DNA from 2 places in the Aliiglaciecola sp. genome. Region 2 is predicted to be linked to the other one. Evidence: predicted binding sites of a transcription regulator. Region 2 holds the regulator's gene; the other holds the start of a gene.
The links. The regulator NrdR, encoded in region 2, represses ribonucleotide reductase genes. The targets are predictions, from matches to a motif close to AAACACNANATNTNGTGTTT.
Positions count from the first base shown of each region.

Region 1: a site for NrdR is predicted at 14,434-14,453, ahead of nrdA (class 1a ribonucleoside-diphosphate reductase subunit alpha). Genes of this name have one in related genera too.

Region 1 is NZ_JBDWYG010000031.1:37,220-53,755, reverse strand. It holds gene ABJV04_RS06865 (DNA translocase FtsK 4TM domain-containing protein) at 1-155, opposite strand, end outside; gene lrp (leucine-responsive transcriptional regulator Lrp) at 251-736, opposite strand; gene ald (alanine dehydrogenase) at 866-1,996, shown strand; gene pyrF (orotidine-5'-phosphate decarboxylase) at 2,067-2,762, opposite strand; gene lapB (lipopolysaccharide assembly protein LapB) at 2,770-3,939, opposite strand; gene ihfB (integration host factor subunit beta) at 4,341-4,631, opposite strand; gene rpsA (30S ribosomal protein S1) at 4,713-6,389, opposite strand; gene cmk ((d)CMP kinase) at 6,493-7,182, opposite strand; gene aroA (3-phosphoshikimate 1-carboxyvinyltransferase) at 7,368-8,648, opposite strand; gene serC (3-phosphoserine/phosphohydroxythreonine transaminase) at 8,652-9,737, opposite strand; gene gyrA (DNA topoisomerase (ATP-hydrolyzing) subunit A) at 9,816-12,506, opposite strand; gene ubiG (bifunctional 2-polyprenyl-6-hydroxyphenol methylase/3-demethylubiquinol 3-O-methyltransferase UbiG) at 12,769-13,482, shown strand; gene ABJV04_RS06805 (HAD-IA family hydrolase) at 13,485-14,171, shown strand; gene nrdA (class 1a ribonucleoside-diphosphate reductase subunit alpha) at 14,674-16,536, shown strand, end outside.
Region 2 is NZ_JBDWYG010000041.1:34,802-51,337, forward strand. It holds gene radA (DNA repair protein RadA) at 1-1,065, shown strand, start outside; gene ABJV04_RS13370 (diguanylate cyclase) at 1,081-1,959, opposite strand; gene ABJV04_RS13375 (PilZ domain-containing protein) at 2,123-2,476, opposite strand; gene ettA (energy-dependent translational throttle protein EttA) at 2,592-4,259, opposite strand; gene ABJV04_RS13385 (Gfo/Idh/MocA family oxidoreductase) at 4,485-5,477, shown strand; gene glyA (serine hydroxymethyltransferase) at 5,687-6,943, shown strand; gene ABJV04_RS13395 (rhodanese-like domain-containing protein) at 7,081-7,485, shown strand; gene ABJV04_RS13400 (DUF6265 family protein) at 7,498-7,968, opposite strand; gene nrdR (transcriptional regulator NrdR) at 8,037-8,492, shown strand; gene ribD (bifunctional diaminohydroxyphosphoribosylaminopyrimidine deaminase/5-amino-6-(5-phosphoribosylamino)uracil reductase RibD) at 8,525-9,658, shown strand; gene ABJV04_RS13415 (riboflavin synthase) at 9,694-10,356, shown strand; gene ribBA (bifunctional 3,4-dihydroxy-2-butanone-4-phosphate synthase/GTP cyclohydrolase II) at 10,403-11,500, shown strand; gene ribE (6,7-dimethyl-8-ribityllumazine synthase) at 11,566-12,039, shown strand; gene nusB (transcription antitermination factor NusB) at 12,042-12,473, shown strand; gene thiL (thiamine-phosphate kinase) at 12,475-13,440, shown strand; gene ABJV04_RS13440 (phosphatidylglycerophosphatase A) at 13,437-13,925, shown strand; gene dxs (1-deoxy-D-xylulose-5-phosphate synthase) at 14,080-15,942, opposite strand; gene ispA ((2E,6E)-farnesyl diphosphate synthase) at 15,981-16,536, opposite strand, start outside.

The sequences.
Region 1 (16,536 bases), on a different contig from region 2:
ACCCAATTGTGGATATTGCCTTGAAAACCAGCTTGAGACCAACTTGGGTCTGCACTATTAAAAGATGCTAGAGCAAGGAGAATAAAAAATGCGAAAGCACATGATAAAATCATGCCGACTTCCATTATTCGTTGTATTCCAGTCAGACGCGCCATAAAACTATAATTCAATTCAAGGTGTTATTTTTATACCCTTACCTTACCAGTGACAGTGCCAAAATCCTAGCTAATGCACTATCAATCAGGGTGATTTACTTCAGATTGATTTTAATTTGAGCAGTATGCTTCACTTCTTCCATAACTACGTAAGTTCTTGACTCACTTACTCCCGGTAATCGCAATAAAGTATCTCCTAATAACTTCCGGTAACTGGACATATCTGCTACCCGCGCTTTAAGCAGAAAATCAAAATTACCTGAAACCAAATGACATTCTTGAATATCGTCATGTTTTCGCACGGCCGCAGAAAATTCTTCAAAAATATCGACACTGGTTTTAGTTAGCGTTATTTCTACAAACACTAACATAGCTGCGCCTAATTTTTCAGGATCGACTTGCGCATAATACCCTGTAATATATCCTTGTTGTTCTAGACGCTTTACTCGCTCCAAACAAGGACTGGCGCTTAAGCCAACGGATTTTGCCAGATCGACATTTGAGATTTTGCCATTTTTCTGCAATGCAATCAGAATGTTACGATCGATTCTATCGAGGTGTTTAGGCGTCTTTATCAACATTATAAAAATCCGTTAAAATACAATTTTGCAATATAATACACTGCATATTTAATAATTACAGGACAAAACTTCTTTTAATGTCGCATATACTGCACACTTATTCTTACAATAAAAAGGTTGGGTTAAAAAATGCTAATTGGAGTTCCTAAAGAAATTAAAAATCATGAGTACCGTGTTGGTTTAACACCTGCTGCAACAAAAGAGTTTGTTACACATGGACACGAAGTACTGATCGAAAACAATGCTGGTGCTTCAATAGGGTTTGATAATGAACAGTATATTGCTGCTGGTGGCGTGATTGTTGATACTGCAGAAGAGATTTTTGCTCGAGCAGAAATGATTGTGAAGGTAAAAGAGCCTCAGCCTAACGAATGTAAAATGCTTCGTGAAGGACAAACTTTATATACCTATCTACACCTTGCTCCTGATCCAGTACAAACAGAGCTATTAGTTGCATCTGGCGCAACTTGTATTGCTTATGAAACAGTTACAGATAATAGAAACGGTTTGCCTTTATTAGCGCCGATGAGTGAAGTTGCAGGCAGAATGGCCGTGCAAGCTGGTGCTCATTACCTTGAAAAAGCTCAAGGCGGCAGCGGCACACTACTTGGTGGTGTACCAGGTGTTGCCCCCGGTAAAGTTTTAGTAATTGGTGGCGGTGTTGTAGGAACGAATGCAGCTAAAATGGCTATTGGTCTAGGTGCTGATGTGACTATTTTAGATCGTTCATTGACACGTCTACGTGAACTGGATGATATTTTTGCGAACCAAGTAAAAACGGTTTATTCCACCATTGATGCGATTGAATACTACTCTTCTAAAGCAGATTTAGTGGTTGGAGCGGTATTAATTCCAGGGGCTGCTGCGCCAAAACTACTTACTCGTGAACATATCACAAACATGAAAGAAGGTTCTGTAGTGGTAGATGTCGCGATTGATCAAGGCGGATGTTTCGCCACCTCAAAAGCAACGACTCACCAAGATCCTGTTTACATTGTTGATGGCGTTGTACATTACTGTGTTGCGAATATGCCTGGCGGTGTCGCTAGAACCTCTACAATGGCATTAAATAATGCAACATTGCCTTTCGGTTTAGCGTTGGCCAATAAAGGTCCTAAACAAGCTATGCTAGATGATGTTCACTTATTAAATGGTTTGAACGTGCATAAAGGCAAAGTGACATACAAAGCTGTTGTTGATGCTTTAGGTGAAGAACTTAATCTAGAGTATATGGATGCTAGCGCTGCATTAGAAATGTAGTACCGCTGCATTTTAAACAATAAAAAAGCTGCTTTTAAAGCAGCTTTTTTGTTACCTCAAATAAATCAATCTATACCACTGACAGGTTAATATCTAACAGCGCTCGCAATGGATCAGCTGCTTGGGTAATAGGTCGACCAATCACCATATAATTTACCCCTGCTAAAATAGCCTCTGGCGGTGTCATAACCCTTTTCTGATCGCCGTTATCGGTACCTAAAGGACGAATTCCAGGGGTCACTAGTAGAAAATCTTTATCTAGTGAATTTCGTAAAATCGGCGCTTCCTGTGCAGAACAAACCACACCGTCTAAGCCACAATCTTTAGTTAACTTAGCAAGCCTTAACACCTGCTGTTCTGGAGAGTCTTGTATACCAATGGCACTCAGTTGGGTTTGCTCCATACTTGTGAGTACGGTGACCGCAATCAATTTCGGCTGCTGAGCACCCAATGTGGCTAATTGATTTTTGGCATTTTCCATCATTTTAGGACCACCGGATGCATGTACATTCAACATCCATACACCTAAGTCTGCAGCCGCCAAACAGGCTTTACCCACAGTATTAGGAATATCATGGAATTTAAGGTCTAGAAATACATCAAATCCCCTTTTCACCAACTCCTTAACAAATTCTGGTCCAAAATAGGTAAACATTTCTTTGCCAACTTTTAGTTTGCATAAATCACTATCTAGTTGGCTCACTAAATTTAAAGCTTTGGCTCGATTATCAAAATCTAAAGCAACGATGACTCTTGTATCACTCATAAATCGATTATTCTCCGTCTAATCCTTTTATGGGTTTTACCACACCCCATTTCTTACATGATGGACACAACCAATGTATTTGACGTCCCGAAAATCCGCAACTCAAACAACGATATTTTGGTCGCATTTTTATTTGTTCTTCAACTAAGCCCTTAACCATTGTTAGGCTTTCACGGGTTTTTTCATCCACTTCATCTTCTATGAAAAAGCCCATCAAAGTTTTGAAGCCTTTCATAGTCGGTGTTTTTTTCAACTGATCGAACAATACTGTTTCTGCGGTTTCAGTATTTTCTTTTTTCGCTAACAGTTTTACCTTGGCTAAATACGAAGTCGCACATTGCTGCCAGTAAAGATCTAACACCTCTTCTAACTGGTCATCATTGCCCAATTTCGCTGCACACTCTTCTAATTTAGGCACAGCTTCACTAAACCAAGTGATATCACGAACAGGTATTTCTTTCAAATAATCGAAAGCTTTTTGATATTCAGCTTGTTGAATGGCAAGGTCGCCTAAAATCAACCAGGGGCGAACACCATGTTCATAGGCTGATACTGCTTTTTGCAAGGATTTTTCAGCTTCATCGTACTTCTCTGCTTTAATTAGTTTTAAAGCTTGTTCACAATAAAAATGTGAAATACGTACGCATAATTCATCACTATCACCATGACAATCCATCATTCGCTCACCCAGCTCAATAGCTCGGTCCCACTCTTTAGTGGTTTGATAGATACTAAACAATTGCTGTTGAGCGTCTAAAAAATGTTTATCACTATCTAATAATTCTAAAAAGGCATTTTCTGCGCGCTCTAAAAAGCCGGCCATCATGTAATCTTTGCCCAGTTCTCGAAGCGCTTGTCTGTTTTGAGATTCGGAAAGCTCTTGTTTACTTACCAAATTTTGATGGACACGGATGGCGCGATCTAATTCACCGCGATGTCTGAAAAAATTACCCATAGCAATATGTGTTTCAACAGTATCACTATCAAGACTCATCATCTTCATTAAGGTATCAACGGCTTTATCTGGTTGATCGGATAATAAAAAGTTTAAGCCTTTAAAGTAATGGCGGGAAAGAATACTGGACTGTTTTCGTTGTGCTTGTCGAACGCTATTGCGCCCCATAACATAACCATAACCGGCAGCAACTGGTAGCAGTAAAAAAAGTAATTCAAGCATCCAGATTAACTACTTGCAATGTCGGTAGTACGGTTACGTTTCTGTAACCTGTTTATACGCCATTTCAACCTAAGCCAAATTAGTGTAAAAACCAACGAACTGAAAATAACGCCAGCAGCGAAAAAAGCCATTAATAAAATTGAAAGGCGCATTTCCATCGAGCTCATTAAATAATCAAACATAACTGCTTGATCATTTTTTGCACCTAATAGTGATGCTACCAGCATGATAATAATGAAAATGATAACGATCAGGAATATTTTCAATCTCAAACCTCAAATTGTTAGGGGAAAACGCTAATTAAAACGAGCAGAGGTTATAGTACAAAACTATCGACCTATTTGTCACCCAAACAAAAACGGCACTCTAAAAAGAGTGCCGTTTTTTACAAATAAATAAGCTTAATGTGCCAGACCTTCGTTTACACGTTCACGCAATTCTTTACCAGGTTTGAAATGAGGTACATATTTGCCCTCAAGTTCAACTGTTTCACCTGTTTTAGGATTACGACCTACTCTAGGAGCACGAAAATGCAATGAAAAACTACCAAAGCCACGTATTTCTATGCGTTCACCCTTTTGCAGAGTTTGCGCCATTTGCTCTAGCATTTCTTTAATTGCAGACTCAACATCCTTAGCAGGAACGTGACGAGCTTTATCGGCAAGTCTTTCAATAAGTTCAGATTTAGTCATTGGAAATCTCCGTTACTCAAAAAATACTATACCGATGAGACTGACAAACAGGCACTTTAGTTCAAGTGCCTGATATTAGCTTTATTCTTCGCCTTTAGCAGCTTTGAATGCTTCAGCCATCGCGTTAGCAAATCCAGCATCATCTGGCTGTTGATTTACTTTTTCGATAGCTTCTTTTTCGTCTGCTTGGTCTTTCGCTTTAACTGACAAGTTAACAACGCGGTTCTTACGATCTACACCCATAAATTTGGCTTCAAGATCATCACCAACGTTAACAACTTCAGAAGCATCTTCTAAACGTTCAACAGTCAAATCACCAACTCGAACGTAACCATCTACTTCTTCTGCCAAGTTAACCGTAACACCTTTAGCGTCTACAGCGGTAACCTTACCAGTAACGATAGCACCTTTCTTGTTATCTGTCAGATACTTATTGAACGGGTCTTCTTCAATCTGTTTAACACCTAGTGAAATACGCTCGCGCTCTGGGTCAACTTGAAGTACCACAGCTGAGATTTCATCACCTTTCTTGTATTCACGAACAGCGTCTTCGCCAGTCTTGTTCCAAGAAATGTCAGATAAGTGAACTAGACCGTCGATGCCACCGTCAAGACCGATGAAGATACCGAAGTCAGTGATAGATTTGATCTTACCGCTAACTTTATCGTTCTTCTCGTGAGACTTAGCAAACTCTTCCCAAGGATTAGCTTTACATTGCTTAAGACCTAGAGAGATACGACGACGTTCTTCGTCAATTTCAAGAACCATAACTTCAACAACATCACCTAGGTTAACAACCTTAGATGGGTGGATGTTTTTGTTAGTCCAATCCATTTCAGAAACGTGAACCAATCCTTCAACACCGTCTTCGATTTCAACGAAACAACCGTAGTCAGTAAGGTTAGTAACCGCACCAGATAATTTAGAACCTTCAGGATAACGGTTAGCAATTTCTTGCCAAGGATCGCTGCCCATTTGCTTCATACCAAGAGAAACACGTGATTTCTCTTTATCGAACTTCAATACTTTAACGTTAATTTCGTCACCAACGTTAACGATTTCACTTGGGTGCTTAACGCGTTTCCAAGCCATATCGGTAATGTGAAGTAGACCGTCTACACCGCCTAGGTCAACGAATGCACCGTAGTCAGTAAGGTTCTTAACGATACCTTTAACTTCATGGCCTTCTTCAAGGTTAGCAAGTATTTGATCACGTTCTGCACTGCTTTCAGCTTCGATAACAGCACGACGAGAGACAACAACGTTATTACGTTTAGCGTCTAACTTGATAACTTTAAATTCTAATTCTTTGCCTTCAAGGTGAGTTGTGTCGCGAACTGGGCGAACATCAACCAATGAACCAGGCAAGAATGCACGCACTGTATTCACTTCAACAGTAAAGCCACCTTTGACTTTGCCATTAATTACACCAATGATGGTTTCTTTTTCTTCGTAAGCTTTTTCCAGTTCAACCCAAGCTTCATGACGCTTAGCTTTTTCTCTGGAAAGAATAGTCTCACCAAAACCGTCTTCAACCGCGTCTAGAGCAACATCTACTTGGTCGCCAATAGCTACTTCAAGCACGCCTTCAGCGTTTTTGAACTGCTCAACGGGAATTGCGCTTTCAGATTTAAGACCTGCATCAACAAGAACTATGTCTTTATCAATTGATACGATAGTACCTTTAACGATGGCACCAGGACGTGTTTCAAGTTCTTTTAAACTTTCTTCAAATAGATCAGCAAAATTTTCAGTCATAGATTACTTTAATAGTTACTTTTAAGTGTATCCACGAAAAATCCAATTAACGTGGGGTTGTTATTCAAAACCAGTTTAATCCTTTATCTGGCGGGTAGAGCAATTAAAGAGCGCATTGGACACTAAGTTTTGAACCAACGAATTCTTTAACCTTTTCAAGGACTTGCTCTACATTCATATTGGTAGAATCAAGTACTAATGCGTCATCAGCAGGTACTAAAGGAGCCACACTTCGGTTAGCATCTCTATCGTCTCTGGCCTTGATGTCGGTCAAAAGGCGCGCAATATTAACATCATGCCCCTTATCTTTCAACTGATTGTATCGCCTCTGCGCCCTTTCTTCTGCGCTGGCTGTAAGGAAAATCTTGGCTTCTGCATTAGGAAATACTACGGTTCCCATATCGCGACCATCAGCTACTAATCCAGGTTCTTCACGAAAAGCCCGTTGGCGTCTTAATAATGCTTCGCGAATTCGTGGCAAAGATGCTATTTGTGAAGCAATACTGCCAACTTCTTCGGTACGAATTTCGTAAGTTACATCCTCGCCTTCAAGGATAATTTTACTACCACTGTCTGAGGTTGTAAAATTAACATCTAAGCTACTGGCTAAGGGTAATAGCGCATCTTCATCATCGGCTTCAATTTGATGGTGAATAGCAGCTATGGCTAAAACCCGATAAATCGCACCACTGTCCAGAAAATTCCAACCCAATGATTTTGCCAATAATGCACTCAATGTTCCCTTTCCTGCACCGCTAGGACCATCGATGGTGATGACGGGTGATACTTGCATGTGCTCTCCTGAGCTGTATTAAAAAATCGGGCGGAATTATACTCGTTAACGAAACTTAAGCAATGCAAGCTATCTAATTAGCGCTTAAAGGCTTGATTTAGAGTGTAATTTTAACCATATATTTACTTGTAGGCATAAAAAAAGAGATGGTATTAACCATCTCTAATTAGTAGAACGAATAAACGTTAGCTGCTGATGCTAGCAAATCGCTCAAAATAATCGGGAAAGGTTTTCGCGGTGCAAGCAGGATCATTAATTACTACAGCAGTATCACTTAATGCCACCAACGAAAAGCACATGGCGACACGGTGATCATTGTAAGTATCAATTTCCGCTTCTTGCAATTGTGCAGGCGCCGTAACTTCAATAAAGTCATGTCCCTCATTAACCGTTGCGCCTAATTTACGTAACTCAGTGGCCATAGCCGCTAAACGGTCGGTTTCTTTTACGCGCCAGTTATAAATATTAGTCATTTTGGTTGTCCCAGAGGCAAACAATGCTGTAGTTGCAATTGTCATAGCTGCATCTGGAATATGATTCATATCCATATCAATGGCGGTCAATGGTGCTCCTGTGACTTCGATATAATCATCACCCCAAGTCACTTTTGCGCCCATTGCCGATAATACGTCAGCAAACTTAATATCACCTTGAATACTTTTCGCACCCACACCAGTGACCTTTACTGTTCCACCTTTAATCGCACCGGCGGCTAAAAAGTACGATGCGGATGACGCATCCCCTTCAACTAAGAACGTGCCCGGAGACTGATAAGTTTGCTTACCGGTTATTTTAAAACTTTGATACTCATTGTTTTCGACGGTGACACCAAACTTGGCCATAGTATCTAAGGTGATATCAATATAAGGTTTAGACACCAACTCGCCGATTATTTCAATCTCACTATCAGCAGAAAATAATGGAGCAGCCATTAGAACAGCAGTTAAAAACTGACTTGAAACACTACCATCAACTTGGATTTTTCCACCTGATAGGGCTTTGCCTTTAATATTCAAAGGTGGATAACCATCGTTCTTCAAATAGCTGATTTCCGCTCCAGCTTGCCCTAAAGCATCGACCAACGCACCGATTGGTCGCTCTTCCATCCGAGGCTCGCCAGTTAATACGTATTCGCCATTTGAAGCAGCCAATGCCGCACATAAAGGACGCATGGCCGTACCGGCATTGCCTAAAAACATCTCTATTTTGCTGTCGGTATTGAATACACCATTGTTACCTTTAACTACGCACTGGGTTTTATCTTCGCTAAGTTCATAGGAAACGCCTAATAAACTCAACGCATCCAACATATGTCGAATATCATCACTATCCAGCAAGTTGGTCAGTGTTGTTTCACCTTGCGCTAAAGCAGCTAAAAGCAGTGCTCGATTAGATAAACTCTTTGAACCTGGTACATTGACTGTACCTTGTACTTTAGAAATGGGTTCAAGTCTTAGTTGTTGCATCTTTTATCCATTCCTTTTAGCAAAATCATTCATAAACTCGGTTAAAGCTTTAACCCCGTCGATAGGCATTGCGTTATAAATACTGGCACGCATACCACCGACAATTCGGTGACCTTTTAACGCTTTTAAACCAGCAGCTTCTGATTCTTGTAAAAACAAAGCGTCTAACTTTGTGTCTGCTAAATGAAATGGCACATTCATCCGAGAACGGTTTTGAACCGCCACACTATTGGAATAAAAATCGTTGTTATCAATAGCCTGATACAACAAATCAGACTTTTCTTTGTTACGTTTTTCAATCTCAGCAACACCGCCTAAATCAAGCAACCACTCAAACACCAAACCTGCTAAATACCAAGCAAATGTTGGCGGTGTGTTATACATAGAGTCATGTTTGGCAATCAGGCTGTAATTCAGAATAGAAGGCGTTTCGATTCGAGCTTTATCTAACATGCTGTTATGCACAATGACCACTGACAATCCTGATGGACCAATGTTCTTTTGTGCACCGCCGTAAATAACTGCGTAGTTATTGACATCGATTTGTTTAGACAAAATATTAGATGACATATCGGCAACAATAGGCACACCTTGGGTATCGGGTACCTCGTTTATTTCAATGCCTTCTACGGTTTCGTTTGGACAATAATGAAAATAAGCGGCTTTATCATTTAAATTCCATTGGCTTTGCGGCTGAACTTGAGTAATGCCGTCAACCACATCGATACCACCAACCACATCTGCGGTTAAGTAGTTATTTGCTTCATTTACTGCACCTTTAGACCAAGATCCGGTGACTAGGTGATCGGCATGATCGCCAGCAGCAGAAAGGTTCAATGGCACAGCAGAGAACTGCCCTCTTCCACCACCGTGGGTAAACAGTACTTGATAATCATCGGGAACCGCTAATAGCTTTCGCAAATTATGAGTAGCACGCTCAGCAACCTCAATATAAGCTTTGCTGCGATGGCTCATTTCCATCACCGAGCACCCTTGACCTTGCCAATTGATAAACTCTTGTTGTGCTTTCAACATAACATCAGTCGGTAACATCGCCGGACCTGCACTGAAATTATAAGTAACTGCCATAATTTGATTTTCTCCCGAAAAAAAACGAGCGGAATAAGCCACTCGTTTTAAGTATGATTAAAAACTAGCGTTTAAGATTTATTCAGTAGGGTCAGAGTCAACTTGTCCAGCATCATCATCTGCCACTTCCGCTTGTTCAGCTTCAACAACATCTTCGCCTTCTAATAGCTCTAAATCTTCTGTTTCAATCTCTTCAATTTTTTGTAATCCCACCACATGTTCGTCTGTACCTGTGCGGATCAATCTTACACCTTGGGTATTTCGACCCACGGTGGAAACTTCATCTACTCGTGTTCTTACCAAAGTACCTTGGTCACTGATCAACATAATTTCTTGACCTTCGAACACTTGTACTGCACCAACTACCGCACCATTACGCTCTGATACTTTAATAGATACAACACCTTGGGTAGCACGACTCTTAGCTGGGTAATCGGCAATAGGTGTACGTTTACCGAAACCATTTTCCGTTGCAGTTAAGATAGCACCGTCACCTTTAGGTACGATAAGTGAAACCACTTTTTGACCGTCTTGTAAACGAATCCCTCTAACACCGGTAGCCGTTCTGCCCATAGGACGTAACGCCAATAGCTCTTCACCCGTCTCTGGGTCGCGTTTTACTTCACCGGTTTCTGAGTCACGTTGTTTTTCGTTAAAGCGAACGACCTTACCTGCATCTGAGAACAACATAATGTCGCTTTCGCCATCGGTAATATCTACACCAATCAACTCGTCACCTTCATTTAAGTTCACAGCAATAATGCCGTTTGAACGAGGACGTGAGTATTGCGATAGAGCAGTCTTTTTAACAGTTCCGTTTGCCGTCGCCATCAACACAAATTTATCGTCTTCAAATTCTTGAATAGGTAAAATTGCTGTGATTCGTTCGCCTTCTTCAAGAGGAAGAATATTCACGATTGGACGTCCACGTGCATTACGGCTGGCAAATGGTAGTTGATACACTTTCAACCAATATAAGCGGCCTCGTGTAGAGAAACACAAAATGTGATCGTGGGTATTGGCGACCAATAATTTTTCAATGAAGTCTTCATTCTTCATTTTGGTTGCTGACTTACCTTTACCACCACGTCGTTGCGCTTCGTAGTCAGAAAGCTTCTGATACTTCACATAACCTTCACGAGACAATGTTACAACGACATCTTCACGTTCAATTAAATCTTCCATGTCGATGTCGTGTGTTGCCGCAGTAATTTCTGTGCGTCTTACATCGCCATATTCATCGCGAATTAATTCAAGCTCTTCTCTAATCACTTCCATCAAACGTTCAGAGCTTGATAAGATAAGTAACAATTCAGCAATAACGTCTAACAGTTCTTTGTATTCAGCTAAGATTTTATCGTGTTCTAAACCAGTTAGTTTATGTAAACGTAAATCTAGAATCGCTTGTGCTTGCTGTTCAGTTAAGAAATATTCGCCTTCAGAGATACCGTATTGCGGTTCAAGCCAATCTGGACGAGCCGCGTCATCACCAGCACGAGCTAGCATTTCAGCAACATCACCTAGTGCCCAGCCGCGCGCCACTAATGAGGCCTTAGCATCACTAGGGCTTTGCGATGCTTTGATCAACTCGATAATTTCATCGATATTAACCAACGCAATAGCTAAACCTTCAAGGATATGAGCACGGTCACGGGCTTTTTTCAGCTCGTAAACAGTACGACGGGTAACCACTTCTCGGCGATGCAGCACAAAGGCTTCTAAAATATCTTTTAGATTAAATACGCGAGGTTGATTATTATCGAGGGCAACCATGTTGATACCAAACACAGTTTGCAATTGTGTTTGAGCATACAAGTGGTTTAATAGTACTTCTGCTGACTCGTTGCGTTTTACTTCAACAACAATACGCATACCGTCTTTGTCAGACTCATCACGCAGTGCAGAAACACCTTCAATTTTCTTTTCTTTTACCAGTTCAGCAATCTTTTCAATCAGTCTTGCTTTGTTAACTTGGTAAGGGATCTCGTGAACAATAATGGTTTCTTTACCACTATCTTCAGTTTCGATTTCAGCACGAGCACGCATGTAGATTTTACCACGCCCAGTGCGGTAAGCATCATCAATACCCTTGCGTCCACTAATTAATGCAGCTGTTGGGAAATCAGGACCTGGAATATGCTGCATAATTTCTTCGATAGTCATATCGGGATTATCGATTAACGCGATACAGCCGTTTACAACTTCGGTTAAATTATGTGGGGGAATATTGGTTGCCATACCTACGGCAATACCTGATGAACCATTCACTAACAAGTTAGGAACACGCGTAGGTAATACATCTGGAATATGTTCTGTGCCGTCATAGTTAGGCACAAAATCAACCGTTTCTTTTTCTAGATCAGCTAGAAGTTCATGGGCAATTTTAGCCATGCGAACTTCGGTATAACGCATTGCCGCTGCGGAGTCACCATCAACAGAACCAAAGTTACCTTGGCCGTCAACAAGCATATATCGCAAAGAAAATGGCTGCGCCATACGAACGATAGTGTCGTACACTGCGGTATCACCGTGGGGGTGATATTTACCAATTACGTCACCTACAACACGAGCAGATTTTTTGTATGGTTTGTTATAATCGTTTTTCAACTCATTCATGGCGAACAATACACGACGGTGAACGGGTTTTAATCCGTCACGAACATCAGGTAGTGCGCGTCCAACAATGACACTCATTGCATAATCGAGGTAAGAATTTTTAAGTTCTTCCTCTATATTAATGGGGAGAATTTCGTTGGCATTGTCTGTCATATACAGCCTTGTCCCTAAATTATTTTCTGAATCTACTGATTAAACTGGTCAAGTCAGTTTTAAAAGTTCGACTTCACTTATAGTTATAGTGGGTTCTAAATCGACTGTGGATTCTACCACTGAGAAAACAAAATAAATAGCCGTGATTCGCTTATATAGTGTGCAATCAAACAATTTTTTAGCATATCTTCGGGTATAAAGGTCTGGTTATCTAAATTAATGACTGCTTATAATAGTAAATAGCGAAAATAAGGAGCAAACAATGACCAATCAAAACGTAGACGCAGCAGAAATAAACAAATTTGCAGCTTTAGCGTCTAGGTGGTGGGATTTGGAAGGTGAATTTAAACCCTTACACGAAATTAACCCCCTTCGAGGAGACTATATTCAGCAGCGCACCGAGGGTGTGTTTGATAAAAACATCATTGATGTTGGATGTGGTGGCGGTATCTTATCTGAATACTTAGCCAAACAAGGTGGTCATGTCACAGGTATTGATATGGCTTCAGAATCACTGGAGGTAGCACGTCTTCATGGTTTGGAATCTGGTGTTAAAGTTAACTATCAACAAATTACCGCAGAACAAATGGCCGCTCAGCACGCTAATCAATTTGATATTGTCACCTGCTTAGAAATGTTAGAACACGTTCCAGATCCTGCCTCTATAGTGCAAGCTTGCGCGGCATTGGTAAAACCTGGTGGTCATGTATTTTTCTCAACACTCAATAGAAATTTGAAATCTTACTTAATGGCCATAGTTGGGGCAGAGAAGATTTTAAATTTGGTGCCCAAAGGTACCCATGAATATGAAAAGTTTATACAACCTGCTGAATTGTTATCATGGGTAGACAATACAGATTTGATTCCCCAGCATATGACAGGGTTACATTTGAATCCGTTATCTAAACAGTATTATTTGTCTGAACAAAATGTGGATGTTAACTACATAGTTCATTGCCAGAAAAGTGAAGGATAAATATGAGCTCAACTCCCCCATTATTTAATAACAAGTTTGCCGGTGTGTTGTTTGATTTGGACGGCACTTTATTGGATACAGCTGCGGATTTAGGGAATGCCTTAAATCACGTACTAGCCCATTATAAGCGACCACTATGTCAATACGATGAATATCGATGTGTTGCTTCAGATGGCGCTTTAGGGTTATTAAAATTGGGGTTCGCAGATGACTATGACAATTTATCGGAACAAAAATTACTCAGTTGCAGACAAATGCTACTTGATCACTATGAACAAAATGTCTGTGTCGATACAACCTGCTTTGACGGAGTGGAAGATACCTTAAGCCATCTAAATCAACATTCGATTCCATGGGGCATTGTGACTAACAAACCCGGCTTTTTAACGACTCAGTTACTTACCCACTTTCCCATTATGGAAAACTGTGGGGTAATTATTAGTGGCGATACTTACATTAAACGTAAACCTCACCCGATGCCATTATTAGAAGCGGCAAGAATACTTGCGCTGCCACCTGAAAATACCTTGTATGTAGGAGATGCAAAGCGAGATATCGAAGCGGCGCAAAACGCAAACATGGTAAGTGTTGCCGCCCTTTATGGTTACATCAAAGATGCTGAAGAAGTTAGCCATTGGAAGGCAGACTATTCCATCAATGATTTTGCTCAGTTGTGCCATATTAAGTGATACAACAATTCATCAAATTTATACTTCAAAGCTTTGTCATAAATAGAGGATAGGAAGCATAAAGAATACCAGATATAGTGATTGTGAACATTTTTAACACTATATATCGTGATATTATAAAAATTGATTTCAACCTACAAAAATAATTTAACTTTAAAATTTAATAAAAAATAAGCTTGCAATCAGCTTAACTCGTTCAACAATACCCCTTCTAAGTTAGTCAACACTAACCTACCATTTGGTTCAGTTTTATTGGTGATAAAACCACCAGATATTGGGTTGCAAACGGAAGCAAACACCTCTATCTTGTGCTGGTCACACTTTTTCTAACTACTCAAAAAACAATAACAAGTAAACGCTGTTGAAAGCGATTAATTTACTCGCATAAGTGTGGACAGAAAACTACATCATTAATTTAAAAAGTTAATAAAAAATATAATGTGTTCGTTAAATTTATTTCTCAGAACATTCGGCGCTAATTATTTATACGGCTATCAAATACATGAATAACTCTCTAAATGTCACGAAACGCGATGGTGAACGTGAAGTCTTAAACTTGGACAAAATTCACAAAGTCATAACTTGGGCTGCGAAGGGATTAAAAAACGTCTCTGTTTCTCAAGTTGAAATCAAAGCTCATATTCAGTTTTATGATGGTATTAAAACCGAAGATATTCACGAGACATTAATCAAATCAGCTGCTGATTTAATTTCAACAGACACTCCAGACTATCAATATTTAGCTGCTCGTCTAGCCGTTTTCCACTTGCGTAAAAAAGCCTACGGTCAATTCGAACCGCCGGCGTTAGTTACTCATGTTAAAAACATGGTTGCCAAAGGAAAATACGACGAACACATTTTAGAAGACTATTCAGAACAAGAACTTAATGAACTAGATCAATATATGGATCATTGGCGTGACATGAATTTTAGTTATGCCGCAGTGAAACAATTGGAAGGCAAATATTTAGTTCAAAACCGTGTAACCGGTGAAATCTACGAAAGCGCTCAATTTTTGTATATTTTGGTTGCCGCTTGTTTGTTTGCAAATTATCCCAAAGACACGCGTTTAGATTATGTAAAACGTTTTTATGATGCAGCTTCGCTATTCAAAATTTCGTTGCCGACACCCATTATGTCTGGCGTTAGAACCCCTACCCGTCAATTTAGTTCTTGTGTATTAATTGAAGCTGGGGACAGTTTAGATTCGATTAACGCTACCGCAAGTGCCATCGTTAAATACGTAAGCCAACGAGCTGGTATCGGTGTGAATGCGGGCCGTATTCGTGCCCTAGGTAGTGAAATTCGAGGTGGTGAAGCCTATCACACAGGTTGTATCCCGTTTTACAAATACTTCCAAACTGCAGTGAAAAGTTGTTCACAAGGTGGCGTTCGTGGTGGTGCTGCAACCTTGTTTTATCCAGCCTGGCATTTAGAAGTTGAGTCTTTATTAGTACTCAAAAATAACCGTGGTGTTGAAGAAAACCGAGTTCGTCACCTCGACTATGGTGTGCAGTTTAATAAACTCATGTACACACGAATGATCAAGGATCAGCACATTACCCTATTCAGTCCTTCAGACGTACCTGGACTTTATGATGCCTTCTTTGCTGATCAAGATGAATTTGAAGCATTGTATGTTAAGTACGAACAAGACGACTCTATTCGTAAGAAGAAAATTAAAGCAGTTGAGCTATTTAGCTTATTTATGCAAGAACGCGCAAGTACTGGTCGTATTTATCTACAAAATGTAGATCACTGTAATACTCACAGTCCATTCGACCCTAAAGTAGCGCCAGTTAGACAAAGTAATTTATGTCTAGAAATCGCGTTACCTACCAAGCCTTTGCAGCACATTAACGATGAAAACGGCGAAATCGCCCTTTGTACATTGTCAGCGTTCAACTTAGGTGCAATTGAAAGCCTTGACGAATTTGAAGAAATGGCTGACTTAGCAGTTCGCGCATTGGACAGCTTGTTAGATTATCAAGATTACCCTGTTCCAGCAGCATATCGCGCTTCAATCGACAGAAGAACGCTAGGAATAGGCGTTATTAACTTCGCTTACTATTTAGCTAAAAACGGTAAGAAGTATTCGGATGGCAGTGGAAACGCGCTAATTCATAGAACTTTTGAAGCCATGCAATATTATCTTCTCAAAGCGTCAAATAACTTGGCAAAAGAGAAAGGTGCTTGTCCTAAGTTTAATGAAACCACTTATTCTCAAGGTATATTGCCCATTGATACCTATAAAAAGGATTTGGACAAAGTATGTAATGAACCCCTTCATTACGACTGGGAAACCTTGCGTAAAGAGATTGTTGAACACGGACTGCGTAACAGTACCTTATCAGCCTTGATGCCT
Region 2 (16,536 bases):
CCAGGGGCGGGTAAAAGTACTCTTTTATTACAGGTAATGTGTCATTTGGCCCAAGGGCGAAATACGTTATATGTCACTGGTGAGGAGTCCCTGCAACAAGTTGCAATGCGAGCCCAACGTTTAGGCCTGCCTACCTCTAAATTGAAAGTGCTAGCTGAAACGAATGTAGAAACAATTTGCGAGTTAGCGCTGGTACATAAACCCGACATAATGGTAATTGATTCCATCCAAGTTATGCATGTGAGTGATATTCAATCCGCTCCTGGCAGTGTTTCTCAAGTGCGAGAAAGTGCTGCATTTTTAACTCGCTTTGCCAAACAACATCACATTGCGATGTTTTTAGTGGGGCATGTTACTAAGGAGGGAAATTTAGCGGGTCCTAAAGTGCTGGAGCATTGTATAGATTGTTCAATGATGCTTGAGGGTGAAAGTGATAGTCGTTACCGCACCTTACGAGGTAATAAAAACCGTTTTGGCGCAGTAAACGAGTTGGGTGTGTTTGCGATGACCGATAAAGGTCTAAAGGAAGTGAGCAATCCATCTGCAATTTTTCTAAGTCGTGAAGAGCAGCAATCACCAGGCAGCATTGTCATGGTTGTTTGGGAAGGAACTCGTCCTTTGCTAGTGGAAATTCAAGCCTTAGTGGATTATTCACAAATGGCAAACCCTAAGCGCATTGCCGTAGGTACAGAGGCTAATAGGTTAGCTATGTTGTTGGCAGTATTGCACCGTCACGGTAACGTACAAATGAACGATCAAGATGTGTTTGTCAATGTAGTGGGCGGTGTGCGTATTGCTGAAACTAGTGTTGATTTAGCCCTTTTGTTAGCTATGATTTCAAGCTTTAGAAATCATACTTTATCCAGAGAGTTAATTGCATTTGGTGAAGTTGGTTTAGCAGGTGAGATACGTCCAGTACCTAATGGCACTGAACGCATTCAAGAAGCAGCCAAGCACGGTTTTAAACGCGCAATTGTTCCAAAAGGCAATAAACCTAAGCAACCCATAGCAGGTATTGAAATCGTTGCAGTGTCGCGTCTTTCGGAAGCTTTGGAAGCCCTATAAATCCCTAAACGGAATTCAGGCAACAATAAATTGATCGCGTCCTGCGTCTTTTGCTGTATACAAGTTTTTATCAGCTTTTTGAATGAGTGCCGTTTGGCTTAAATTCTGAGGTGAGACGCAAATACCGCCAGCACTAATAGTCACTCGGCTTAAACTTGATAATTTATGGGGTAAATTTAAGTCACGTATAGCCTTGAGCATATTATCAGCAACATATTTAACGCCGCTAATGTCTGTATGGGGAAGAACAATTGCAAACTCTTCTCCACCATATCTTGCTAGGCAATCGGTGGGACGTTTTAGTACTTTCCTCAAAGTATCCGCCACTTCGCGTAAACATTCATCACCTTTGATGTGTCCATAGGTATCATTGTAAAGCTTAAAATTATCGATATCGATTAAAATAAGGCCTAAGTGATGTTTCATGCGTGTACACAATTTTATTTGATCAGCTAAAAAGCCATCAAAATAATGGCGGTTTTGCACGTCTGTTAATCCATCGATAGTCGCCAAGCGTTTCAATTTATCTGACATTAATTTAGCAGCTAAATGTGAATTTACTCTATGGCGTAACGTTGTCACTGAAAAGGGTTTGTTAATAAAATCTGTGCAGCCAGCTTCCCAGCATTCGTCTTCGGCCTCAGGTGAGTTTTGAGAGCTAACAAATATTATCGGTATTTCTTGGGTGTTCTCGTTAGCTTTAAGCTTTCTACACGCAGTTAAGCCGTCCATTACAGGCATGTTGATATCCATCAATATGATGTCTGGTAGCCTATGATCGCAAAAATCTAATGCTTCTTGCCCTGAGCTAACATGATGGGTAATAAAATTATCTGAAAGAGCTTTAGCTGCAATTAAAGCACTAATGGGTTCGTCTTCTACAATAAGAATCAAAACTTTGTCTTTTTCAAATAACTGATCAACAACTCTGAAGATAACTCAAACTCCTTTCTTAAGTTTATTCCGCAAAACACTTTATAACGTTTGACTATGATCTGATTATTTATTCTTAACGTAGTGTATCCAATATTTAAACGAATGTTTATTATACTTAGGATTAAGAAACCAAAGATGCTAAATCTCGCTGCAATAGTGATATGTCACCTAAATTTAGTTCCACTAATCTGCGTAAATCTGAAATACTGTCAATATCCATGCACTTAATGTGGAAACCTAAACAATGGTTAGCATTGTGTACAATTTCACCAAACATGGTGATTACCTGAGCTGTGCCTTCAATTTCAACATTCAGCTCAAACTCATGCTCTAAATTGCCGACAAAGTCATCCGGATAGCCAATAAGTGCACCATTTAACGAAATATCAATGATGTGGGTTTGCCAATGGTGATTTTGCTGAAATAAAATGGCAGGAGCTGAAAAATCTACGCGATTAAATTGACGTTTTTCCATTATAAGCCTCAACGTTGCCATTAATAACAATATTTAAGCATAAAAAGAGCGTAAATGCGCCCAAGATTTTACCCCGAGCACATTGTTTTTACTATTTAACCCATTGTTGTTAGGACTATTTACTTATTTTTTTGTATTTAAGTCTGTGAGGTTCAACTACATCTTCGCCTAGAGTTTCTTTTAACCAAGCTTCGTAATCAGTGTAATTACCCTCGTAAAAGTTTATTTTCCCTTCATCCCGATAATCCATGATATGAGTCGCGACTCTATCTAAAAACCAACGGTCATGGGAAATAACCATAGCGCAGCCTGGAAATTCCAGAATCGCATTTTCCAACGCTCGTAAGGTTTCAACATCTAGATCGTTGGTAGGTTCATCTAGCAGCAATACGTTGCCACCGGCTTTTAATAGCTTGGCCAGATGAACTCGATTACGTTCACCACCAGAGAGATCTTTGATAAATTTTTGTTGATCCGTGCCTTTAAAATTAAAACGACTGCAATACGCACGACTGTTTAGTTCAAAGTTACCAATTCGGATAATATCTGAGTCATCGGAAATCTCTTTATAAACGGTATTTTTTTCGTTCATATGGTCGCGAAACTGTTCAACACTTGCTAATTGTACGGTGTCACCTAACACAATTTCACCGGAATCAGGTTGCTCTTGACCTGTGAGCATGCGAAATAGAGTTGATTTCCCCGCGCCGTTGGGACCAATAATACCGACAATGGCTCCTTTGGGTATGCTGAAAGACAAATCATCAATAAGTAGTCGATCACCGTAAGATTTGGATAGTCCGCTTACTTCAATGACTTTGTCACCCAAACGCTCTCCAGGGGGAATAAACAACTCATTGGTTTCATTCCGTTTTTGATAGTCGCCTGTGGTTAATTCATCAAATCTTGCCATTCTTGCTTTGCTTTTAGCTTGGCGACCTTTGGGATTCGAACGTACCCATTCTAATTCTTGTTGAATGGATTTTTGACGAGCACTTTCTGTGCGCTCTTCTTGAGCAAGGCGCTGATCTTTTTGTTCTAGCCAAGATGAATAGTTGCCTTCCCAAGGAATACCTTCACCGCGGTCAAGCTCCAAAATCCAGCCTGCTACATTATCAAGGAAGTAACGGTCATGGGTAATAGCCACAACAGTGCCTTCGTAATCGTGAAGAAAACGCTCAAGCCATGCCACTGATTCTGCATCCAAGTGGTTAGTTGGCTCATCTAAAAGCAACATATCTGGCTTTTCTAGAAGCAATCGACATAGGGCTACCCGACGTCTTTCACCACCTGACAGCTTGCTGACATCTGCATCCCAAGGGGGAAGGCGAAGGGCATCTGCTGCACGTTCTAAGGCGTTTTCAAGATTGTGCCCATCTTTGGTTTGAATGATCGCTTCTAGTTGACCTTGTTCTTTTGCCAACGCATCAAAATCTGCATTTTCTTCTGCATATTCTGCATAAACTTCATCTAAACGTTTTAAGGCGTGAGCAACGTCGGCAACGGCTTCTTCAATATTTCCGCGCACATCTTTACTTTCATCGAGCTGCGGCTCCTGGGGAAGGTAACCAATTTTTAATTCGGGAGAGGGTCGAGCTTCTCCTTCTATATCTGTGTCAATACCAGCCATGATGCGCAGTAAAGTCGATTTACCGGCGCCGTTTAGACCCAAAACGCCAATTTTCGCGCCCGGGAAAAAGCTTAAAGAAATATTTTTGAGTATGTGTCTATTCGGGGGGACAATTTTTCCCACCCTGTGCATGCTATATACGTATTGTGCCATAGTGCCAATCTAGTGAAGGATAAAACGATAGTGTAATCCAGACCGGCTCGCAGTCCAATGCTGAAAGAATATTTTTTGAATATCATGGTGTATTGAATATTCAAGTATTGTTAGCAACTAACTATCAGTTAGACTTATTTACAGTTAGAAGCTCAGGATCAAAAGCTTGAAATTTTATTCTCTGACTTCAGAATAAATATCAAAGCAACTAAATAAGGATGAATAATGTTGAATTGGGGCGTCATTGGACCTGGAGGCATTGCAAATCAATTTGCGACTGCGTTAGCAAGTTCAGTGCAAGGAAAATTGTACGGCGTTGCTAGTCGAAGCTTGGAACGTGCTAAGGCATTTTCTGAACAATACCGAGCCTCTGTGGCCTATGGAGATTATGAGTCGCTAATTGCCGACCCAAACATTGATGTTATCTACATTGCTACTCCCCATTCCCAGCATTTTCCCTTAGCAAGAGCATGCCTCAAGGCGGGTAAACACTTGTTGGTGGAAAAACCACTCACAGTAAATGCTCAGCAAACGAAGGAGTTAGTCAGCCTTAGTGAACAACACCAATGTGTGCTTCAAGAAGCGATGTGGAGCCGTTTTATGCCATGTTTCGAGCAGCTTAAAGAGTGGATTGAAGAACAGCAAATTGGTGAAATAGAATATATAAATTCGCAAATCGGTTTTGCTTTTTCACACCTAAAAAATCATCGTATGACCGATCCTGCACTGGCAGGAGGTGCATTATTAGATTTAGGGGTCTACAGCGTTAGTTTAAGTCAATATTTATTAGCCGAATACCCTAGCGATATTCAGGCTACGGCCAGACTATCTAAAGATGGTCTTGACCTAAATACGGCTGTCAATATGACTTATCCTTCTGGCGTGATAAGCCAATTTACCTGCACGATGGCGGCTCAATGTTCGAACACCATGAGTATACACGGCAAGAAAGGGTATATATCCATCCCTGCTTATTTTTGGACGGGTGGGCAAGCTCAGTTATACCAAGACGATAAATTGATCCGCACATTGGACTTTCCTCATCCAGTCAATGGTTTTGAATATCAAATAGAATCTACCATGGAGTCAATTCTCCTTAATAGAAGTTGTGATCCAAGAATGAATCACGCAGACAGTATTAATGTAATGACTACCTTAGATACAATTCGCCAACAGATACATCTCAAATACCCAGAAGTCATCGAGTCCCTCGATTGATTATCCAGGCATAAATCAGCTGTTGGTGAAGAATTTCGCAGGTGTCTACCTAACAGCTATAAATTATACTTAAGGGTTTGGATCATTTTTCTGCAAAGGTATGTACAAAACAATCAAAATGACTAGAATAAGCGCTCATTTTTTATCCCTGCGAGGGTGAAATTAAGCGTTTTCACCCGAACTTTGTGCCGAGTTGTTGAGGAGACACCATGCTGAAACGTAATATGAATATTGCTGACTTTGACCCCGAGTTATATGATGCAATCGTAAAAGAAACTCAACGTCAAGAGCATCACATTGAGCTTATTGCATCTGAAAATTACTGTAGTCCTCGCGTATTAGAAGCGCAAGGTTCTCAACTTACCAACAAATATGCAGAAGGATACCCACACAAGCGTTATTACGGCGGCTGTGAATACGTGGATATCGCTGAAGATTTAGCCATAGAGCGAGCTAAGCAACTATTTGGTGCTGATTACGCCAACGTACAACCGCATTCAGGCTCTCAAGCTAACTCAGCGGTATTTATGGCGTTACTTGACGCTGGAGACACTGTGTTAGGAATGAGTCTAGCTCATGGTGGTCATCTTACCCACGGAGCCCATGTAAGCTTTTCAGGCAAAACCTATAATGCTGTGCAATATGGTCTAAATGAAGACACTGGCGAAATTGATATGCAGCAAGTGGAAGCATTAGCACTAGAGCACAAACCTAAAATGATTATTGGTGGATTCTCAGCCTATTCAGGCATTGTTGATTGGCAGAAATTTCGTGAGATTGCCGACAAAGTAGGCGCTTACTTGTTAGTTGATATGGCCCATGTTGCAGGTCTAGTCGCTGCGGGAATTTACCCTAATCCATTACCTCATGCTCATGTTGTTACTACCACAACCCACAAAACCTTGGCAGGCCCTCGTGGTGGATTGATTTTATCAGCCTGTGGTGATGAGACTATTTATAAAAAGTTAAACAGTTCTGTGTTCCCTGGTAATCAAGGTGGTCCTTTGTGTCACGTGATTGCGGCAAAAGCGGTGGCGTTTAAAGAAGCCTTAGAGCCAGAATTTAAAGAATATCAAAAACAAGTTGTGGTAAATGCAAAAGCCATGGTGAGCGTGATGCAAGAACGTGGTTATAAAATCGTTTCTGATGGCACAGATAACCATTTATTCTTGCTTGACCTAATTGATAAAGATATCACTGGTAAAGACGCTGACGCTGCTTTGGGTAGTGCCAATATTACAGTGAACAAAAACTCAGTACCCAATGATCCTCGTTCACCCTTCGTAACCAGTGGTTTACGCATTGGCTCTCCAGCTATTACTCGCCGAGGTTTTGGCGAAGAGCAAGCTAAACAAGTGGCCAATTGGATATGTGATGTGCTGGATGATATCGAAAGTACTGACACTATTGATCGAGTGAAAGCTGAAGTTGTTGCATTGTGTGAGCAATTCCCAGTCTACGGCTAGCATTTATTCAAAATAAAAATTAGCCGCTTTTTAAAGCGGCTTTTTTGTCTCAAAAGCTTCGTTATTTGGCCGACAAGGTACTTGGTCATTCCATTTAAGTTGTTGATAATAAAATTCACATTTTAATGGAGGCGTTTATGTCATCAGTAGTATCAAGAGTCCCTGCGGCTGCAGCGGAAGTCGCTAAAGCTCATTTTGCGAGCTTACTTAGTTTAGAAACGGATTGTTGGGACACGCATTTTGCCATCAGCAATAACCGTCAAGATTTTGTGCTGCTAGATGTAAGAAGTTTATTGCTTTTTGACCAAGGGCATTTACCTAACGCAATAAACTTACCCCACAAGAATATTAAACCTGAGACAATTCAATCATATCCTAGTGACACCTTATTTGTGGTGTATTGTGCCGGTCCCCATTGTAATGGTGCTGACAAGGCAGCCCTAAAGCTTGCTGAATTGGGACGCCCAGTAAAAAAATTAATTGGTGGCATAACAGGATGGTTAGATGAAGGGTTTGAGCTGGTTAAAGATGAATCTATCTAACCAGCACAATGATCAATTATCGGGCTTCAATTCATAATGCACTGTAAATCCTTTGCCATTGTTACCTGATACCTCGGCCACGAGTTTGTTACCTTTGCGTAGATAAACTATTTGTTTTGGAAAGTCGTGGTTTGGATTTTCCAAGGTGACGCTATTTGACTCGCAGTTTTTAGCCCTAAAGGCCACAGGAAGACTATTGTGGCCTACTTTTGCTAAATAAAAGATTTCTCTTTGCATCTGCACTAAACGCATACTTTCGTGTTGCTGTAAATCTCCAGAAGCATCTCGACTACTACCTGAACCGGTGAATGTATCCTCGCTTATTTGCAACCACTTTTCTTGAGTATTACCATCAGGCATCGTTTGCCAGTCACCTACAATCCAATGCAGTTGAGATAGGTCAACACATTTTGAATCGGCAGCTGTTGCCGATGAACTCAGCATAATTATCACTATTGATAATAGATAAATTAACCTTTGCATATATCACCTTTTTGCTTTTTTATGCTAGTTTAGCGAGCATCTATAGATAGTGAAAAGAAAATAAGACTATGTTTTGTCCTTTCTGCTCTGAACAAGAAACTAAAGTTATCGATTCCAGATTGGTTGCCGAAGGTCATCAGGTGCGTCGCAGACGAGAGTGTACAACCTGTCACGAGCGATTTACGACTTTTGAAATTGCAGAATTAGTCATGCCTCGCGTGGTCAAACGGGATGGTTCGCGAGAACCTTTCAACGAAGATAAACTTCGAGCTGGTTTGCTACGAGCGTTAGAAAAGCGTCCAGTGAGCACTGAAAAAGTAGAGCATTGCATTAGTCAGCTGAAATCTTCTTTGCGTGCAACTGGAGAGCGGGAAATCAGTAGCGAGTTTTTAGGCGGCTTGATTATGGACGCTCTTAAAGAGCTAGATAAAGTGGCTTATGTGCGCTTTGCTTCGGTTTATCGTTCTTTCGAAGACATTCGAGAGTTTGGTGAAGAAATTGCCAAATTAGGTGAAAAACCCTGATTGAATTATCTGTTTAGGGAATTTGCAACCTAATGCCTTCCTACAATTTTTCGACTTTAGATCACCACTTTATGAGTATTGCCATAAAGCTGGCTCGAAAAGGTCAATATACCACCACGCCAAACCCTAATGTCGGCTGTGTTATCGCTAATCAAAATGGTGAAGTGATCGGCCAAGGTTGGCATCATAAAGCGGGGACTCCCCACGCTGAAGTACACGCCTTAAAGCAGGCTGGAAAGCAAGCCCAAGGCGCAACCGCCTACGTCACACTAGAACCCTGCAGTCACTTTGGTCGAACGCCACCCTGTGCCGATGCGCTTATCCAAGCGGGGGTGAAACGAGTGGTCGCAGCTATGGTGGATCCAAACCCCAACGTCGCGGGAAGGGGGTTAAAACGGTTAGCCGAACAGGGAGTTGATGTATCTCACGGTCTATTGAGTGAGCAAGCACATCAGCTCAATCGTGGTTTTATTAAGCGAATGACACTAAACCGCCCTTGGGTAACGGTTAAACTAGCCGCTAGTCTAGATGGTAAAACGGCGTTAGCAAATGGCAAAAGCCAATGGATTACTGGCCCACATGCAAGAGCGGATGTGCAAGACCATCGGGCTAAAAGCTGCGGAATATTGTCTGGATCTGGAACGGTTTTAGCTGACAACCCAAGTCTAAATGTAAGATTTAACGAATTAAATCATGCTAAAAGTTTGGTGTTAGAGTCTGAGCTTCGGCAACCCTTACGAATTATTGTAGATGGTAAAAATCAACTCACTGACAATCTCAAAATGTTCGACCTGGAAGGTCAAACCTTAATTATCAATCGTAAAGTGAACCCGTTAATTAGAGACAGCGTAGAACAAATTCAGATAGACAGTATTGGCAATAAACTTGATTTGGTGGCGATGCTACAGGTTCTATCTGACAAACAATTAAATGAAATTTGGGTTGAAGCTGGTGGCATGCTCGCTGGAGCATTAGTACAACAAAATCTAGTGGATGAATTGATTTTATATCAAGCGCCCAAACTATTAGGTGACAAAGGTCAGAATTTATTTGTGATGGATGAACTGACGCAAATGAATCAAGCTAAACTATTAAAATGGTCTGGGGTTCGAATGGTAGGTGATGATTTGAAGATGACAGCCCATTTTAACTCAGCCTCTGAATAGCAATTTAAACTTCTGCAAATATCGGATTATAAAAAATGTTTACTGGAATAATAGAAGATGTCGGTCACATCGCAAAATTACAACCTAAGGGCGATGATATTCGTTTGACCGTTGCCGTGCAGAAACTCGATATGTCTGATGTTGCATTAGGTGACAGTATCGCCACCAACGGCGTGTGTCTAACCGTTGTGGATTTTTCAGATAAACACTACAGCGTGGATGTCTCTCCTGAAACAATTAAACGTTCAGGCTTTGCTAATTACACCGTCGGCGACAAAGTAAATTTAGAAAAAGCCATGCAAGCGAGTTCACGTTTCGGTGGGCATATTGTTAGTGGCCACGTTGACGGAGTTGGCAAAATTGTTGCCATTAATCCTATCGATCGTTGGTTAGAAATTTGGATCCAAGCCCCCGATGAACTGGCCAAATATATTTCCGAAAAGGGCTCTATAACCATTGATGGTGTTAGCTTAACTGTTAATGATGTGGATGGTGCCAAATTTATGCTGACTTTGATCCCCCATACACTGCAAGAAACCATAATAGGTAATTACCAAGTTGGTAGCTTAGTGAATTTAGAAGTGGACTTGATAGCCCGGTATCTAGAGCGCTTGATTTTAGGAGATAAAGCCGCACATAGTCAAAAGCAACAGGGCATTGATCTTCAATTCTTAGCTGAGAATGGTTATTTGAAGTAACCCGAATTTAAACTGAATAATTTAAAATAATAGAGTACCCCACACAATGGCAATGCATAGCATCGAAGAAATAATCGAAGACATCAAACAAGGCAAGATGGTTATCCTGATGGATGATGAAGACCGGGAAAACGAAGGTGATTTGATTATGGCCGCAGAACATGCGACCCCTGAAGCAATTAATTTTATGGTCACCCATGCTCGAGGACTAGTTTGCTTGCCGATGACAGCACAGCGCTGTGAGCGATTAAAGTTGCCGTTGATGGTGGATAACAATAGCGCCCAATTTTCGACTAACTTCACCGTATCAATTGAAGCGGCAGAGGGCGTAACAACAGGGATTTCTGCAGCAGACAGGGCGCAAACTATCTTAGCCGCTGTGAGCAAAGATGCAAAAGCAGAAGATATAGTGCAGCCTGGCCATATCTTCCCGTTAATTGCCAAAGAAGGTGGGGTTTTAAATCGCGCGGGACATACCGAAGCCGGTGTTGACTTGGCAAGATTGGCCGGCTTAGAACCGGCTTCAGTGATTGTTGAAATCTTAAACGACGATGGCAGCATGGCACGTAGACCGGAGTTGGAAGTATTTGCCAAAAAGCATAATTTGAAAATGGGCACGATTGCCGATTTAATTGAATACAGAAACCTGAATGAAACCACCATTGAGCAAGTTGCTAGCTGCAAATTACCTACACGTTTTGGTGAATTCGACCTGCATACCTTTAAAGATGTGATTGACGATCAGGTCCATTTTGCTTTGTGCAAAGGCGAAATCGACGGAGATTCAGCGACCTTGGTTCGAGTTCACTTGCATAACACATTTAACGATTTGTTTGCTTCAGAAAGATCGGCCGAGCGCAGTGTTGGTTTACCTGAAGCAATGCAAAAAATCGCTGATGAAGGTGGCGTGTTGGTATTGCTAGGTAAGGAAGAAGATTTGATTGCCCAGGTTAAACAATTTGAGGCAGAAGATCTCGGTAGCCGAGCTACCCTGGCAAAAAATCAAGGAACATCGCGAACTGTTGGTGTGGGCAGTCAAATTCTAGCGAAATTGGGTGTGCGCAAGATGCGTTTAATCAGTAAACCGAAAAAATATCACGCCTTATCAGGGTTTGGTTTAGAAGTTGTGGATTACGTGTATTAATCCATTTGGGTTTCCATTGGGTTGTGCTATAATCCGCGCCGTTTTTCTTACAGGGCTTCACAAATATGAATATCATTGAAGGTAATGTTCGCGCAACAGGCAAAAAGTTTGCGTTGGTTGTATCTCGCTTTAACAGTTTTGTTGTTGAGAGCTTAGTCGACGGTGCATTAGACACGCTAGATCGCGTAGGTGAAGTCAGTGATCAAGATATTACCTTGGTTCGAGTTCCGGGTGCTTATGAGCTGCCTATAGTCGCTAAAAAATTGGCTGAACAAAAAAAATATGATGCCATCATTGCCTTAGGGGCAGTTATTCGTGGTGGAACTCCGCACTTTGATTTTGTAGCAGGTGAATGCAATAAAGGTCTAGCGCAGGTTTCATTGGAATATGGTATTCCAGTTTCTTTTGGGGTGATTACTACCGATAGCATTGAGCAAGCCATTGAACGTTCAGGTACCAAAGCAGGTAACAAGGGCGCTGATGCGGCCATGGGTGCATTGGAAATGGTTAATGTGATTGCACAAATAGAAGAGGCATAAACGTGAAGCCATCTGCACGTAGAAAAGCAAGGGAACTTGCAGTACAAGCTGTTTACTCTTGGCAAATGAGTAACAACCCTGTTGAACAAATCGAATTGGGAATTGCCACAAGTAACAATATGGAAAAAGTTGATATGGCTTATTTTCAAGAATTGTTGCGCAATGTTGTAAAAGACCATGAAAGTCTAGATAAGACCATGAAACCTTACCTAGGGCGTTTGCCTGAAGAGTTAGATGTGGTTGAAAAAGCGATTTTACGCATCGCTACCTACGAACTTACCGCGCGTATTGATGTCCCTTATAAAGTCGTTATTAACGAAGCTATTGAGTTGGCCAAATCTTTTGGTGCCGACGAAAGCCATAAATTTATTAATGGTGTGCTTGATAAAGCGATTAAAACCCTCAGAAAACACGAACTATCTTCAAAAGAGTAACGTGAAAGAATTTGACATTATTGATCGCTTTTTTAAACAAGAGCGAGAATCACGCAAAGATGTAATTCATGGCATTGGAGATGACTGTGCAGTCACTCGAGTGCCTGAAGGCTTAAACCTTGCAATTACAACCGACACCCTAATTAGTGGCGTACACTTTCCCGTTGATACACCGCCGGAAGCGATAGCACACAAAGCATTAGCGGTTAACCTAAGTGATTTAGCTGCCATGGGGGCCGAACCTGCTTGGTTCAGTTTGTCGTTATCATTACCTGAGATAGATGAAAGCTGGCTGGAAGCCTTTTCTCAATCCCTATTCGAAATTTCAAAGTACTATTCTATCCAGTTAATAGGGGGCGACACCGTTCAAGGTCCTTTAGCCATTACTATTACTGCTCAGGGCTTCGTACCTGAAGAGCACGCGTTAATGCGCAGTACGGCCAAGCCTGGCGACCTGGTTTATGTTACTGGCACTATAGGTGATGCAGGGGCAGGACTGGATATTAAATTAGGTAATTTATCGAGCTCTGAGCTGGCGGCTAACTATTTGTTAAACCGCTTGAATTATCCTGCTCCGAGATTACTAGCAGGCACCGCATTGCGGCGCACAGCGAGTTCTTGCATTGATATATCCGATGGCTTAGTACAAGACCTTCAGCACATTCTGAATGCTTCTGAATGTGGGGCTAAAATCCATGTTAATAACTTACCCCTATCAGTCGCCTTGAAAGAAACGGTGGATTTAGATCAAGCCATTCAATATGCCCTTAGCTCTGGTGATGATTATGAGCTGTTATTTACGGTAAATGAAGAGCAAAAAGGCAACTTAGAAACTGGTTTAGCTAACGCCAATATAAATGCCACTTGCATTGGTCAACTGACAGGCGTAAAACGAAAACTTGAATTGGTTTTTGATGATGAGCCTTATGAACAACAGGGTGCATGTTTTGAGCACTTCAGCGCTTGAACGCTGAACAGCGAAGCCGTGTTACGCTAAGTAACCCAGCACACTTTTTGGCGTTAGGAGCAGGCTCTGGTCTTGCCCCTAAAATGCCAGGTACCTTTGGCACCCTTGCTGCCGTGCCATTGGTTTGGTTGTTACTCGAATCCGTTTCTCTAAATATCTATATTTTATTATGTGTGTTAGCCAGCGTTGCCGGTATCTGGATTTGCGGTAAAACCGCCAATGATATGGGGGTGCATGATGATTCATCTATCGTTTGGGATGAAGTTGCAGGCATGATGATTACCATGATTGCAGTACCACTGAGCTGGCAAACTATGCTGGTGGGTTTCGTGTTATTTCGTTTCTTTGATATTCTCAAACCTTGGCCAATTAGTTACTTAGATAAGTATGTCCATGGTGGCTTTGGGATTATGGCTGACGATGTGCTGGCCGGTATTGCAGCGTTATCAAGTTTACATTTGTTACTGAGCTTCGGTGTGCTTTAAGCTACTGACTTAAGTGCATTGTTGAAATGACATTCAAAATTGTCATCATTTCTTATTTCTTAGTCTTAAAATCTCCAAACAAACCTTAATTTACCTCGGGCTGTGCTTATTAGGCACATTAACCAACTTAACATGCCGAATTAAAGATTCTCAATTAGTCTAGAAAGTCGGTTATTCTCGCAACAATTCCCGCACCGTCTAGTTGCAGTTCTTGATACATCTGTTGTTGCGTACCTTGCATAATGAACTCGTCTGGTAAACCTAGTTGCAACAGCTTACTGTTGTATTTTTGACTGAGTAGATATTCTGCCACAGCACTTCCTGCTCCACCCGTAATGGCTCCATCTTCAAGGGTGACAAACAACTCGAAGTCTTCGGCCAATGTGTCAATCACAGCCGTATCCAGGGGTTTAACAAAGCGCATATCGACCATAGTTGCACCGAGTTGTTCTGCTGCTTCTAAGGCAAAAGGTAATAAGGTGCCAAAATTAAGAATAGCGACTTTACTGCCGTGTCTGAGGGTACGAGATTTACCAATGGTAATTTCTTCCATGGTTTTTTCAATCTTAGCACCTACACCAGTACCGCGGGGATAACGTACCGCTGCTGGCTGGTTTAATTTATGGCCAGTGTAAAGCATTTGACGACATTCGTTTTCGTCAGAAGGGGCCATGATAATTAAGTTTGGAATACAGCGCATAAACGGGATATCAAATGCACCTTGATGAGTTGGGCCATCCGCTCCCACTAATCCCGCTCTATCTACTGCAAAAAGTACCGGCAGGTTTTGTAAGGCGACATCATGAATTAATTGATCATATGCTCGCTGTAAAAATGTTGAATAAATCGCTACCACTGGATTTAACCCTTCTTTGGCTAAACCTGCAGCAAAGGTCACTGAATGTTGCTCGGCAATCGCCACGTCAAAATACTGTTGCGGAAATTCTTGAGAGAACTTAACCATGCCAGAACCTTCACGCATGGCAGGTGTTATGGCCATCAATTTAGAGTCTAATGCGGCCATATCACATAACCAGTCACCAAAGACATTTGAGAAAGTTGGGCCACTTGGAGCCGACTTGGGTAAACCATTGTCTGCTGGATTAAATTTAGGCACAGCATGGAATTTGATCGGATCTTTTTCAGCCAACTCAAAGCCTTTGCCCTTTTTAGTCACTACGTGAAGAATTTGTGGGCCTTTAATCGAGCGCATATTGCGTAAGGTTTCAACCACACCTTTAACGTCATGGCCATCGATGGGGCCAATATAATTAAATCCAAGCTCTTCAAATATAGTGCCTGGTACCACCATACCTTTAATATGTTCTTCTGCTCGGCTGGCAAATTCTTTAATCGGTGGGACATTACTTAATAACTTTTTGCCACCATCGCGAATGGAATTAAAAAAGTTGCCAGTTAACAGTCGTGCTAAATGACTATTTAGGGCTCCAACGTTTTCTGATATCGACATTTCGTTATCGTTGAGAATCACCAACACGTCTTTATTTATATCGCCACCGTGATTTAGAGCTTCAAAGGCCATACCCGCGGTCATCGCGCCATCACCGATTACTGCTACTACTTTGCGATCTTTGCCTTCTTTTTCCGCTGCTACAGCCATACCCAAAGCGGCACTAATGGAGGTAGATGAGTGACCTACAGCAAAGGTGTCGTATTCGCTTTCTAGTGGCCAAGGAAACGGATGTAAACCATCTTTTTGACGTATGCTGGTCATTTTTTCTCGGCGACCAGTAAGGATCTTGTGTGGATAGGCTTGGTGGCCCACATCCCAAATCAAGCGATCAAAGGGAGTGTTATACACATAATGCAGGGCGACTGTTAGCTCAACAGTTCCTAAACCAGACGCGAAATGACCACTACTTTTACTTACGCATGACAAAAGGTATTGACGCAATTCATCTGCACACTGTCTTAATTGTTCTTGCGGTAATTTACGCAAATCTTCAGGCGTATTGGCCTTTGCCAAGATAGGGTAGTGAGCTAAATCTAGTGTCATGTTTTGCCTAGTATTAATTATGTTTGTGGCGAGCGAGTCTAAAAACGTCGATTAACAACAAAATCGGAAAATTCGCGCAATAACGTTGTATTGTATGGCAAAGCGTCTAATGCGTGAAGTGCTTGTTGATGAAGTTGTTGCAAATATGTTTTTGCACCCTCTAATCCTAACAAGGAAGGGTAAGTGGATTTATTTTGGGCTTGGTCCGAGCCTTGGGGTTTTCCGATTACATCTGAGTCACCGACAATATCTAAAATATCGTCTTGAACCTGAAACGCTAAGCCTAACGCTTGACTATATTGGTCGAGCATTTGAGTCACTTTTGGATCGAGATCGTCGGCTAGTATGGTGGCCATTGAAACAGATACTTTGAACAATGCACCGGTTTTCAAGTTGTGTAGTTGCTGCAATTCGGATTGAGAAATTGGCGTGTCAGTGGCCGCTAAATCAAGGGCTTGACCTGCGCACATGCCATGTATTCCTGATGCCTCAGCTAGCAATTTCACTAATTTTAATTGCTTACTCGGATCTTGAATGACTGAATCTGGCGAAGCTAGCATATCAAATGCTAATGTTTGCAATGCATCACCGGCC